Regions from separate parts of the Agrobacterium sp. rho-13.3 genome, predicted to be linked through region 1. Evidence: predicted binding sites of a transcription regulator. Region 1 holds the regulator's gene; each other region holds the start of a gene.
The links. The regulator PhoB, encoded in region 1, activates phosphate uptake and scavenging genes when phosphate is short. The targets are predictions, from matches to a motif close to TGTCATNNANCTGTCAT.
Positions count from the first base shown of each region.

Region 2: RMR16_RS04545 (esterase-like activity of phytase family protein) is a predicted target of PhoB. The motif match lies at 1,940-1,956, and genes of this name have one in related genera.
Region 3: RMR16_RS05965 (LTA synthase family protein) is a predicted target of PhoB. The motif match lies at 1,853-1,869, and genes of this name have one in related genera.
Region 4: RMR16_RS04285 (bifunctional 2',3'-cyclic-nucleotide 2'-phosphodiesterase/3'-nucleotidase) is a predicted target of PhoB. The motif match lies at 1,373-1,389, and genes of this name have one in related genera.

Region 1 covers NZ_CP192774.1:112,312-115,384, reverse strand. Annotated here, with positions in the region: gene RMR16_RS00565 (hypothetical protein) at 1-177, opposite strand, end outside; gene RMR16_RS00560 (cold-shock protein) at 390-599, opposite strand; gene phoB (phosphate regulon transcriptional regulator PhoB) at 958-1,641, opposite strand; gene phoU (phosphate signaling complex protein PhoU) at 1,674-2,390, opposite strand; gene pstB (phosphate ABC transporter ATP-binding protein PstB) at 2,476-3,073, opposite strand, start outside.
Region 2 covers NZ_CP192774.1:906,200-909,272, reverse strand. Annotated here, with positions in the region: gene RMR16_RS04545 (esterase-like activity of phytase family protein) at 1-1,888, opposite strand, end outside; gene hupB (DNA-binding protein HupB) at 2,112-2,387, opposite strand; gene lon (endopeptidase La) at 2,589-3,073, opposite strand, start outside.
Region 3 covers NZ_CP192774.1:1,194,694-1,197,766, forward strand. Annotated here, with positions in the region: gene RMR16_RS05960 (NAD+ synthase) at 19-1,698, opposite strand; gene RMR16_RS05965 (LTA synthase family protein) at 1,961-3,073, shown strand, end outside.
Region 4 covers NZ_CP192774.1:860,644-863,716, forward strand. Annotated here, with positions in the region: gene RMR16_RS04285 (bifunctional 2',3'-cyclic-nucleotide 2'-phosphodiesterase/3'-nucleotidase) at 1-1,295, opposite strand, end outside; gene RMR16_RS04290 (PilZ domain-containing protein) at 1,626-1,961, opposite strand; gene RMR16_RS04295 (DUF1203 domain-containing protein) at 2,058-2,525, opposite strand; gene RMR16_RS04300 (DUF4344 domain-containing metallopeptidase) at 2,676-3,073, shown strand, end outside.

The DNA of each region.
Region 1 (3,073 bases):
GCTGTCTTCCAATTCTTTCGCAAGACGCGCTTCTCGCAGCCGAATGGTCTTTTCTTCACGGGCCTGCGTGATGGAGTTGAGTTCATCAACCGCATGACCACGCGCGAAAAACTGAGTTTGCGTTGCGCCGAACGCAATCTCGGCCTGTTTGCGAGACTTGCTATGTGCATCAGTCATTGGAATTCCCTTCCTATCGCATCGGCCTGAAAATCGGAACGATTTTCGACAAGTCCGGTGCGTATATTCAGTCGCCTAGAGTGTCCGCAGAGACCCAAGGGGGTGGCCGGCAAGCGGCACAAAAAAAGGCCAGGCAATGTGCCTGACCTCGATTGGTTTCACGCTTTCAACAGTGCCAGTACATCCGTGGTCAAGGGAAAGCAGATTCCGAATTATGCAGCCTGAAGGTTGCAAGCAGACATTTTGCCCGACTTGTTGTCGCGCTCAAGGTCGTAGCTCAGCTTCTGGCCTTCAACGATTTCGCGCATACCTGCACGCTCTACAGCGGAGATGTGTACGAATGCGTCTGTGCCGCCGTTGTCAGGCTGAATGAAGCCGAAGCCCTTAGTGGAGTTAAACCATTTTACTGTGCCTGTGGTCATAATGAACCCTTTCAAAGCATAAGTTATAGATCACAGAACTGACGCCCTGTGTGCGAGTATAGCGATTTTTTTGAAAGGAAGGGTTAGTTCAAAACGCGGTGCTAATCGCGCGGCAACCAAAGCTCAGCAAGCAAAATATCGATATCGCAGTGATATAGCTTTAGCGATTGATTGTCAAATTTAATCTTTTGCTGATGAAATATCAGGGTCAACAAGCGCGGGTTGAAAAGGCTTTATTCAGCGCTGTGGGCAAGTAAATCCCGGCGAATACGGACGCTGAAATATCCGTCGCCCTTTGCCCTACCGGCACCTCCCCGACGGTGGGGAGGCTAATGATCACGTGGCCTCTTGTTGGCTATCACGCTTCCATGGAATATCCCGCGCCGCGCACGGTGCGGATCACATCCTGCATATTGGAGAAGTTGAGCGCTTTGCGCAGGCGCCCGACATGGACGTCGACGGTGCGTTCATCCACATAGATATCGTGACCCCAGACACCATCGAGAAGTTGGGAGCGCGAATAAACACGACCGGGAGATGCCATCAGGAATTCCAGCAGGCGGAACTCGGTTGGCCCAAGGCGCACTTCGCGGGTCTTGCGGTGAACACGGTGGGTTTCCCGATCCAGTTCGATATCGCCACATTTCAGCACGGAAGACAGCACTTCCGGGCGGGCGCGGCGCAACATGGCTTTCACACGCGCCATCAGCTCCGGCGTGGAGAACGGCTTGACCACATAGTCATCCGCACCCGTTGCCAGGCCACGAACACGTTCGCTTTCCTCACCGCGTGCCGTCAACATGATGATCGGCAGGCGTTCGGTCTCTGGACGCATCCGCAAGCGACGGCAGAGTTCGATGCCGGAAACGCCGGGCAACATCCAGTCGAGGATCAGCAGGTCCGGCGTGCGTTCCTGCAAGCGGATTTCCGCTTCGTCACCACGCGGAATGGTGTCGACGTCGTAACCTTCGGATTCCAGATTGTAGCGAAGAAGAACGCTCAAAGCCTCTTCATCTTCAACAACTGCGATTTTCGGCACCATGGGCATGAAACTCCGCCAGTCTTATCTGTGGCTTACTCGGTGACTGCGCCGAGTGTGTTGGAACTATCGTCCTTCGGACGCTCACCCTCAGGCTGGCTGCCGGTGGCCATATAATAGATGGTTTCCGCGATGTTGGTGGCATGGTCACCGACGCGCTCGATGTTCTTGGCGCAGAACAAGAGGTGTGTGCAGGTGGTGATGTTGCGCGGATCTTCCATCATGTAGGTCAACAGCTCGCGGAACAGCGAGGTGTACATGGCGTCGATTTCCTCGTCGCGCTCGCGGATGGCCTGCGCCTTTTCTGCGGAGCGCGTGGAATAGACGTCCAGCACTTCTTTTAGCTGCACCAGCGCCAGTTCGGACAGATGCTCCAGACCGCGGGCCAGCTTGCGCGGCACACCGGTTCCAGACACTGCGATCACGCGCTTGGCCGTGTTCTTGCCCAGATCGCCAACGCGCTCCAGATCGGCTGCGATGCGCAGTGAACCGATGATATCGCGCAGGTCGGACGCCATAGGCTGGCGTTTGGCGATGGTGACGATGGCCTTATCGCCGATCTCGCGTTCTGCGTGATCGAGGATGGCATCATCCGAGATGACCTTCTGGGCCAGCGCCATATCCGAATTGACGAGCGCGCGCACCGCATCGGCACACATCTGCTCAGCCAGACCGCCCATTTCGGCAATGCGGCGGCTGAGGAACTTCAGCTCTTCATCGTAAGCGGACATAATATGCGAATGTGTCGGCATGTTCGAATTCTCCAGTTTCGTGGCGCGCTCCACAAGCCCTATCAGGCTCAAGCGGCAGCGCGATTTCCTCACAGCAATGGCTGGATCAGCCGAAGCGACCCATGATGTAGTCCTGTGTGCGCTGGTCATCCGGGTTGGTGAACATCTTGTCGGTGTCGTTCTCTTCCACCAGATGACCGAGGTGGAACATGGCCGTGCGCTGCGAAACGCGGGCAGCCTGCTGCATGGAGTGGGTAACGATGACGATGGTGTAATTGGCGCGCAGTTCGTGGATCAACTCCTCCACCTTGGCCGTCGCAATCGGGTCCAGCGCCGAGCATGGCTCATCCATGAGGATGACTTCAGGGGAAACAGCGATGGCGCGTGCGATGCACAGACGCTGCTGCTGACCGCCGGACAGACCCGTGCCGGATTCATGCAGGCGATCCTTGGCTTCGTTCCAGAGACCGGCCTTCTGCAAGCTGGCTTCAACGATCTGGTCCATATCCGCCTTGTTGCGGGCAAGACCATGGATGCGCGGGCCGTAGGCGATGTTTTCATAGATCGTCTTCGGGAATGGGTTCGGCTTCTGGAACACCATGCCAACACGGGCGCGCAGCTCCACCACATCGATGGCTGGATCGTAAACATCGTCCTCATCCAGCGTGATCTTGCCGGTGACGCGGCAGCCATCGATGGTATCG
Region 2 (3,073 bases), 790 kb from region 1:
CGTGTGCGGTGATTTCAGACAGGCCGACCCATGCACCTTCCGGTGCCTTGTCCAGCGGATAGTGCACGGCGCCCCATTCCTTGGACTTTGGATTGTAAGAGACCAGCTTTACTTTGCCCTTCTCTTCCTTGCCCCATTCACGCTGAACAGCCATCCACAGCGTGGCATCATCGCCCTTGCCGATCATCGTCACGCCTTCAAAACCAAAGCGCGTTTCGCCTTCCAGCAATTCTTTTGGAAGTGCGATTTCGGCTTTGATCTCGCCCTTGGCATTGACGTTATACAGCGCGTGCGGAACGAGCTTTTCGCTGTTGCCTTCAGAAGCAACCCAGAAGCCGCCCTTGCCGTCCAGCGTAATGCCTTCCATATCAAGCTTCTGCGCAGCCAAGCCATCACGCTTTACGCGCAAGACGCTGGTGATGACGGCTGGCTTCTTCGTGGCGTCGATGGTGTAGATCGATGGCTGGTTGCCATAGACGGAGTCGGAGATGGCATAAAGAGTGCCTTCTTTTTCCGCGTCCGCAACGAGACCGGAAAGAGCGCCCCAACCGATCGGCGCGCCATCGACCGTGGCGGAAACGAGCTGCGGGTAAGCCGCTTGGCCTTCGGCGCGCTCATAAATCATGACATGCGAACGTGCCGCGCCATCTTCCACCAGATCGGCCTCATTGGCCGTGACAAGCAGGTTGCGCGAAGGAATGGCAACGGCACCTTCCGGCGAGATACCGGACGGCAGAAGCTGCGTCAGCGTCGGCTCGCCGCCGGTGTCCTTGTAAACGCCGACCACAGAGGCGCGCTCAGCCAGTACGAAGAAATATTTCTCACCGCCAAACGTCGCAACTTCCAGACCTTCAGGCTCGATGCCCTTGGCTCTGGAGCGCTTTTCAGGATAGTGGCCGATGGCCGCAACGGCGTGTTCGAGAGACGCACCCGCTTCATAGAGAAGCTTGCCGGACTTATCGAAAATCGTGAAGCCGCGTGAGCCGCCTTCCCAATCGCCTTCGTTGGCGATCACGATGCGCTCATTGTCCAGCCACTTCACGGCATCCGGCTCGCGCTTGCGTGCATCTTGGCTGTCGGTGAATTTCAACTGGCCATCGGTCTTGGTGTCGATGCCTTTCAGATCAACCGTGCCTGCGGAAAAGTGGCTTGTGACCTTGCCGCTCTTGCCATCGATAATCGCGATATGATTGTTTTCCTGAAGGGTCACGGCGATTTCGCCGTTGGCATTGATGGAGACGAACTCTGGCTCCGGATCTTCCGGTGCGATCTCCGCGATGCCCGTCAAATCGATTTTCTTGAGCGTGGAGCAATCGGCAGCGCCGTTCGTCAAACCTATTGTCACGACGAAACCGGCTGGCAACTGTGGCAGCGCACCGTCGTTGACCTTTTCGTTACGCTCGTTTTCGATGGCGATGGCAACAAAGCTCTTGTCGGGAGACACGGCAACGGAATCAGGCTGGCCGCCGAGGTCGCAGCTCGCTTCGATTTTCTTCGTTGCAACGTCGACAGTCACCAGTTTGCCGGAGGGCTTTACGAAGCTCTCAGAGGTGTTGACGCCGGCCAGCACCTTGGCGCCGGACACGGCAACAGATGTCGGTTCGCCGTCCAACAACAGCGCGCCAAGCGCTTTTGGCGCCTTGGCATCGGTAATATCGACAAAGCCGATGCCACCCAGCGGGCTGTCGGAATAGATCAGCGTCTTGCCGTCTTCACTGGCCGCGACGATTTCGGCAGATGTGACGGTTTTCTGATCCTTGTCAGACGGCAGGTTCAGCGCCACGGGAAAGGACGCGATACGGTTGAACACCTGCTCGGCGGCGGCGGGAAATGCAACGGATGCAAAAAGTGCTGCGGTGAGTGCCGCGCTTGAAAAACGAAATGTCATAGTGTCCCCTTCAATGCAAAAAAATGCATGAATCGCTTCTGCGGCATTCACGTAACAAACACATGACAATCAGAACGTGTTGACAAACAAAAAGCCCGATCGCGTGGATCGGGCTTTTTGCATTTCTTCGACATCATTTCGCAAAACAGCGCGAAGTGCCAAATTTTTCCTCGTGTACCTGAAAATCGCCCGCACGCCGCAGGCGCGAGCAATCTTAGGAAACTTAGGAGTTAACTGCTTCCTTCAGGCCCTTGCCTGCGGAGAACTTTGGTACGTTGCGAGCCGGAATATCGACTTCTGCACCCGTAGACGGGTTACGGCCCTTGGAGGCTTCGCGACGGCTTACAGTGAAGCTGCCGAAGCCAGCGAGACGGATATCGCCACCGCTCTTCAGTTCGTTCTGTACAGTTTCGAATACCGCGTCAACTGCGGAAGCGGCATCAGCCTTCGTGAGACCAGACTTTTCGGCAACTGCAGAAACGAGCTCATTCTTGTTCATGTTTCCACCCCTTTCAATGGTTTGAAACGACTCAAATTGGGTCGGCGCAGAATACGAATGCATTCGCGCACCGCAACCCAAAAGCGCCGGAATGGCCTGAAAAACAAGGGGTCTGATATTCTTTTCACAAAAAAGGCTGGCATTTCTGCCAGCCTTTCAACGATTTTGTGCTAATTTAGCATCACGACCAACAATCGCATATCAATGCGCGATTGTTTGACCATTATCATCGACACCCTCAACGGTGGCGATAACCGGCGTCTCGATGCTGCCATCCCATTCGATCGGCTCTGGCACGCGGGTCAGCGCGTGTTGCAGAACTTCACCCATGCGCGATACCGGGATGATTTCCATCTCGTTTTTCACGTTGTCGGGAATATCCGCCAGGTCCTTGGCGTTCTCTTCCGGGATCAGCACTTTCTTGATGCCGCCGCGAAGTGCGGCAAGCAGTTTTTCTTTCAATCCACCAATCGGCAGGACACGACCACGCAGGGTGATTTCGCCTGTCATCGCAACGGTTTTGTTCACCGGAATACCGGTCATGATCGAAACGATGGCGGTTGCCATGGCAACACCGGCGGATGGGCCATCCTTGGGGGTCGCACCTTCTGGAACGTGAACGTGAATGTCCGACTTGTCGAAACGTGGCGGTTCGATGCCGAAGTCCACTGCACGCGACCGGACAT
Region 3 (3,073 bases), 1.1 Mb from region 1:
CCCGCGCCGTCCCTAAGTTTACCTGTCCCTGAAACGATTGGTAATCGGATAACGACGGTCACGCCCGAAGTTCTTTTGGGTGATCTTGACGCCCGGCGCAGACTGGCGGCGCTTATATTCCGCCAGATAAAGCAGATGCTCAATGCGATGCACCGTCGCCACATCATGACCACGCGCCACGATTTCTTCGACCGACATTTCAAATTCGACAAGGCACTCCAGAATATCGTCGAGAACGGGATAAGGCGGCAGCGAATCCTGGTCCGTCTGGTTGGGACGCAGTTCCGCAGATGGTGCCTTGGAAATGATATTGGCCGGAATGACTTCGCCTGACGGCCCGAGCGCCGTTGGCGGCACATGTTCGTTGCGCCATTTGGAAATGCCATAGACCTGCATCTTGTACAGGTCTTTGATCGGGTTGAAGCCGCCGTTCATGTCGCCATAAAGCGTCGCATACCCCACCGACATTTCAGACTTGTTGCCTGTGGTAACCACCATGGAGCCGAACTTGTTGGAGACAGCCATAAGAATGGTGCCACGCGTACGGCTTTGCAGGTTTTCTTCCGTGATGCCCTCTTCCGTCCCCTCAAAGAGTTCGGAGAGCGCCGACAGAAAACCATCGACTGGCTCTGCAATCGGCACGATATCGTAACGGCAACCCAGCGCCTTGGCACAGTCTGCCGCATCCTTAAACGAGTCTTCCGATGTGTAGCGATAGGGCAGCATGATGCAGCGCACCCGCTCCTCGCCCAGCGCATCCACCGCAATCGCCGCGCAGATCGCCGAGTCGATACCGCCGGAAAGGCCAAGCACCACGCTCTTGAAGCCGTTCTTGTTCACATAATCGCGGAACCCCAACATGCAGGCGCGGTAATCCGCCTCCTCGCCTTCCGGGATTTGCGAGAATGGGCCTTGGCTGCAATGCCAGCCATGTTCGGTGCGCTTCCAGTCCGTCACGGCAAGCGTGGTTTCAAACTGGCTCATCTGGAAAGCGAGTGTCTTGTCCGCATTGAAAGCAAAGCTCGCGCCATCGAACACGAGCTCGTCTTGCCCGCCAACCTGGTTGGCAAACACCAGCGGCAGGCCGCTTTCAATGACCTGTCGCAACGCCACCTGATAACGCACATCCACCTTGCCGCGATAATAGGGTGAACCATTCGGCACGAGCAGAATTTCTGCGCCGCTTTCGGCCAGCGTTTCGCAAACGCCAAGATCGTTCCAGATTTCCTCGCAGATCGGAATACCGATGCGCACGCCCCTGAAGTTATAGGGGCCGGAAATCGAGCCTTCGGCGAAGACGCGCTTTTCATCAAACTCGCCGTAATTAGGCAAATCCACCTTGTCGCGAAGCGCAACAATCTTGCCGCCATCCAGCAGCGCTACGGAGTTATGTCGGCCCGCCTCCCCCTGACGGGGAAAGCCGATGATCACACCCGGTCCGCCGTCGGCGGTTTCCGCAGCCAGTTCTTCCACCGCTTTCAGGCAGGCTGCCAGAAAAGCTGGTTTCAGAACAAGATCTTCCGGCGGATAACCGGAGATAAAAAGCTCTGTCAAAAGCAGCAGATCGGCGCCCTGCGTTGCAGCGTCGGCACGCGCCTCGCGGGCTTTGGCAAGGTTGCCAGCAACATCGCCGACAGTGGGGTTAAACTGCCCAACGGCAATTCTCAGAGTATTGGGAATGGTCTGTGCGTCGCTCATAACACTCATTTACAGCGCCTGCACGCGGCGCGCAACGGACGCCTTCAAACTGTTCTGAAAAACAGTGCCGTCGAAAAGACGATGCCGCTCACGCAATGGTTATCTGCTTCATTTGTGAGTTTTGCATAGTTCATATCGCATTCACGCGGCTTATGTGACAGGTACATGACACTTCCATGACGCCCGATTCACGGGGCGCGTCAAAAAATGCCGGAGCAAACCATTGACGAACTTGGTGCCCAAAACAACGGTTGCCGAAAGGATGAAACTCGTCCTTTCAAAGCCCTTGAAACGGAACCCCACCAGACTTGCGGGCGATGTGCATCCGCTGGTCAATCTTACGCTGGCAGCGATTCTGCTTATCGTCTGCATGGAGTGGATTGCGCGCGGATCTTTGAACGATGTTGGTGCTTTTCTGACATCCCCGGCCCGCCCCGGCTTCACGACAATCGGCGTTGTATTGCTTGCGCTCATGGTGCTGGACGCTCTTTTCGGCAGGCATTATCAATCATTGCTCATCGCCACGCCGTTGCTTCTGGTGCCAGCATTCATTTCAAGCCAGAAACAGCTTTATCTTTCCGACCCGCTTTATCCATCCGACCTGCTTTTCGGTCGCCAGATTTTGCAGCTCTTGCCCGCAATGCTGAAGGCGCAAGCGCTGACGGCCATCTTCCTTGCAGCAGGTCTTGTGGTGACCATTGCAATCGCCGTCCTGTTGTGGCGCTTCTTTCGAAACCATACGCCGGCAATGGCGCTGAAATCCCGTCTCTGGCGTTTGGTGTTTGCGGTTCCTCTTCTCACAGGGCTTGGCTCCCTCATGGAGTATTCGCAGCATTCCTGGATGCGGGATCGGCTGAACATCATTCCCATGATGTGGGATCAGAAGGAAAATTACCGCCACAACGGTTTCCTCATGGCTTTAGCCTTCAACATTCCCATGGCGCATGTGGCAGCACCGGCCGGTTATAACGAAAACACCATCGCAGATATCGCATCGGATGGCTCCGCATTTGCCGTCAACCACAGCAAGCGGCCCGATGTCATTATGATCATGAGCGAATCACTCTGGGATCCTAACCGGCTTCAAAACATCTCCCTGTCCAGAGACCCGATGCCGACGATCCGCAGCAGGCAATCCGGCCACGTCTTCTCGCCAGAGTTTGGCGGCATGACCGCCAATGTGGAGTTTGAGGCGCTGACGGGCTTTTCCAACGCCTTCCTGCCCTATGGGAGCATTCCCTACCAGCAATATGTGCGCGGCCCGGTTCCGTCACTGGCCACATTCTTCCGTGGCGAGGGCTATTCGGCCATTGCCATGCACCCGTTTCAGGAATGGTTCTGGAACCGCCACGAGGTTTATAAGTCCTTTGGCTTC
Region 4 (3,073 bases), 750 kb from region 1:
GACAGCACCGGCAAGTCCTTATACGGCCCGTCTTTCAGCATGTCCTTGATGTACCAGGTCTGTGCGTTGGACACGATCTGCACGGATGGATCATCTGCCACCAGCGCGAAATAGGAATAAAGCGGCGCGGATGTTTTGCCGACGGGGCGGCGGACATAGGCCAGCGCTCCTTCGTGGTCCGTCTTCACGGCAGCGATGACTTCCGGCTTGTCTTTCACATCGGCGACAATCTTGCGGTTGTCATCGCGGTGATAGATCGGCCGGGCCTCAGAGGTGAAATCGACGATCTTCCAGCTCTTGCCGTCTTTTTCCAGCAGGAGGTCGATGAGGCCCATATGCGAACCCCAGAAACCGGCCATGACGGCCGGCTTGCCCATCAATGTGCCCTTGACCGGATCGGCACCTTCGATGCCATCCCATGTTTTGGGGCCGGGGAAAACGAGGTGCTGGTGGCCGGTGAAAACGGCATCGATGCCTTCCACGCCTGCCAGATACAGCGAGGCGTTTTCCATGCGCTCGCTCTGGCCCTTGCCTTCAATGCCGGAGTGGGACAGCGCGATGATGATATCGGCACCCTGTTCCTTCATGACAGGAACCCAGGCTTTGGCGGCTTCGACGATATCGCGGGTCTGGGCTTTGCCCTCGAGGTTCTTGGCATCCCACATCATGATTTGTGGCGGCACGAAGCCGATGATGCCTATTTTAACCGGGCTTGTGGCACCGGAGCCATCCTTGATCTGCTTTTCGAGGATGACGTAGGGCTTGAAGAACAGCTCGTCCTGCTTGGGATCGGACGCCAGTTGGCCCTTGGTCAAGTTGGCGCAGACGTAAGGGAAGCTTGCGCCGCCCAGCGTGTTGAACATGAAATCAAGCCCATAATTGAACTCGTGGTTGCCCAGCGTGCCGCAATCATACCCCAGCACGTTCATGGCGTTGATGACGGGGTGTTTGTCGCCCGCCTTCATACCGCGCTCATAGGCAATGTAATCGCCCAGCGGATTGCCTTGCAGGAAATCGCCATTGTCGACCAGCATCGAGTTTCCGGCTTCGGCGCGGATGGAATCGATGATGGAGGCGGTGCGGGCCAGACCCAGCGTGTCGTTGGGCTTATCGGCATAATAATCATACGGAAAAACGTGGACGTGAATATCCGTGGTTTCCATGATGCGCAGATGCGCCTGGTTGCCCTGCGCGCGCGCCGCAAACGGGTGCAGCATGACAAAGGCCGAAGAGGCAGCAATGCCTCCCAGCAGGGAACGCCGTGTGATGGGGTGAAGGCCGATAAGCGAAGACATGGAAACTCCTCGAATGAACTCTGGCTGCGTGGGAAGAGGGCAGCGTAGAGCGAATTTTAAAGGAGTCCATCATCAAAATGACAGGGTTGTGACTTGTCCAAGATTTTTAGACCGCCTGGTAAAATATTGTTTGCCAGCCAGTGTTGGGTGGGGATTGCGGGGTAGTTTTATGTGGGGGAGACAATAATCTCCTCCGTCATGTCGGACTTGATCCGGCATCCAGTAGCCTCGCGTCTGCGGGGCGAAGGAGTCTTTTTTCGATCAAGGACTTGATCGAACTGGACCCGGGATCGGGACCGGGGTGAGGGAGTATCGTGCGTTGCCGCCAGTTCAACCGGCCAGTGTTGGCTTCACTTCGGCGTGGAAAAAGCGGAAGTAGGAGGAGAGCTGGGCCAGCGTGTTTGTGGACAAATTGAGTTGCAGGCCAAGCCGGTTGGCGTGTTGCCACTGCACGGTGCCTTCGATGAAGCCGAGGTCGTCGCTCTGGACCTTGACGTGGCTTCCCTTGGCTGCGGCAAAGGCGCCATCCAGTTCCAGCGCCATGCCGGTTGCGGAAAGGTCGACCACGCGGCCTTTGACCGACTGATTGACGTATTGAACGGTTCCATAAATGCGCGTCTTGCTACGGCTGGCAGCGCGGTTCTGCATGTCGAGATTTCCGGTCATTTTTGGGCTTCTCCCGTTTTTATCTTTGTCTCAAAATTGCACAGAAGAATTGAAGTCCGTTTAGGCTATTCGCTAAAATTGTGTGGACTTGTCGTTTCAGATACGGTCGATCCGGCATTGGTAACAATTGTTGCGGGCAGAGCGGATGTGGACATAGGCGACGTCGTCGCGTGCCAGCAATTCCTGCGCCCGGTCCGTAATCTTCTCGGTCGGCGTCACGGCACCGGTGCCGTAGACGATACGGTTGTCGGGGCTATAACCGCGCACGATATAATCCGGGCTTTCCAGCATGGGTGGCAGATCGTCTTGCGCCTCGTAAGGACCGCAGGCCTCAGCGTGCATGAAAATCGGGCCGGTTTCGGCAAAGGGTTGCAGGCTGGGAAAGGGGCGATAGGACAGGAGAAGCATGGCCTCACCGTCTTTTATTTGGCGGAGGCAGCAGCGGCAGGGGAAGGAACCGTCAGCAATCATGCGTTCGGGTTTCTGGCCGTTTGCATCGTGCCCTTCATTGCGGAAGGCTTCTGCTTCATCGACGTCCATGGCGGTAAAAACGATCTTGGTCATAACGGCTCCTTTGCGTTGCTCGTTTGTCGCTATGCCTTTCAAAGATTCGTGTATCCACCCGTTTCTTGCCTTTGGAGGCAACCAGCCCATTGCTTGTATCGTTTAGTTTAGCAATCAATCGAACGTCCTCGATTTGGAAAGTTGACGTCTATGCTGCGCAGGTTGATGACCGCCACTCTGGTCACCGTGTTTTCTTGTCTGTCACCTGCCGCCCATGCGCAAACCGCGCCTGCGCTGGATAATCTTTCCGATGAGCAATTGCAGCAGACGGTGAATTTTGTCGTCGGAAACGCGATTTTCAGCCTTTATCATGAGGCGTCGCGCATGTTGATTTCCGATTTTTCGCTGCCCGAATTGGGTGCTGGCAAAGACAGCGCCGACCAATTGGCAGCGACGATGATGCTGGAAGCGAATGAGGAATGGCTGGACACGGCCATCGTCAATGCGACGGATAGCTGGTATCTGGCCCGTTCTTCCAAGCCTTTGCCGGAACACAATACGCCGCTCTATTCAGCGCTTGTTCCCGAACCATCGCGGGACAGGCAGAT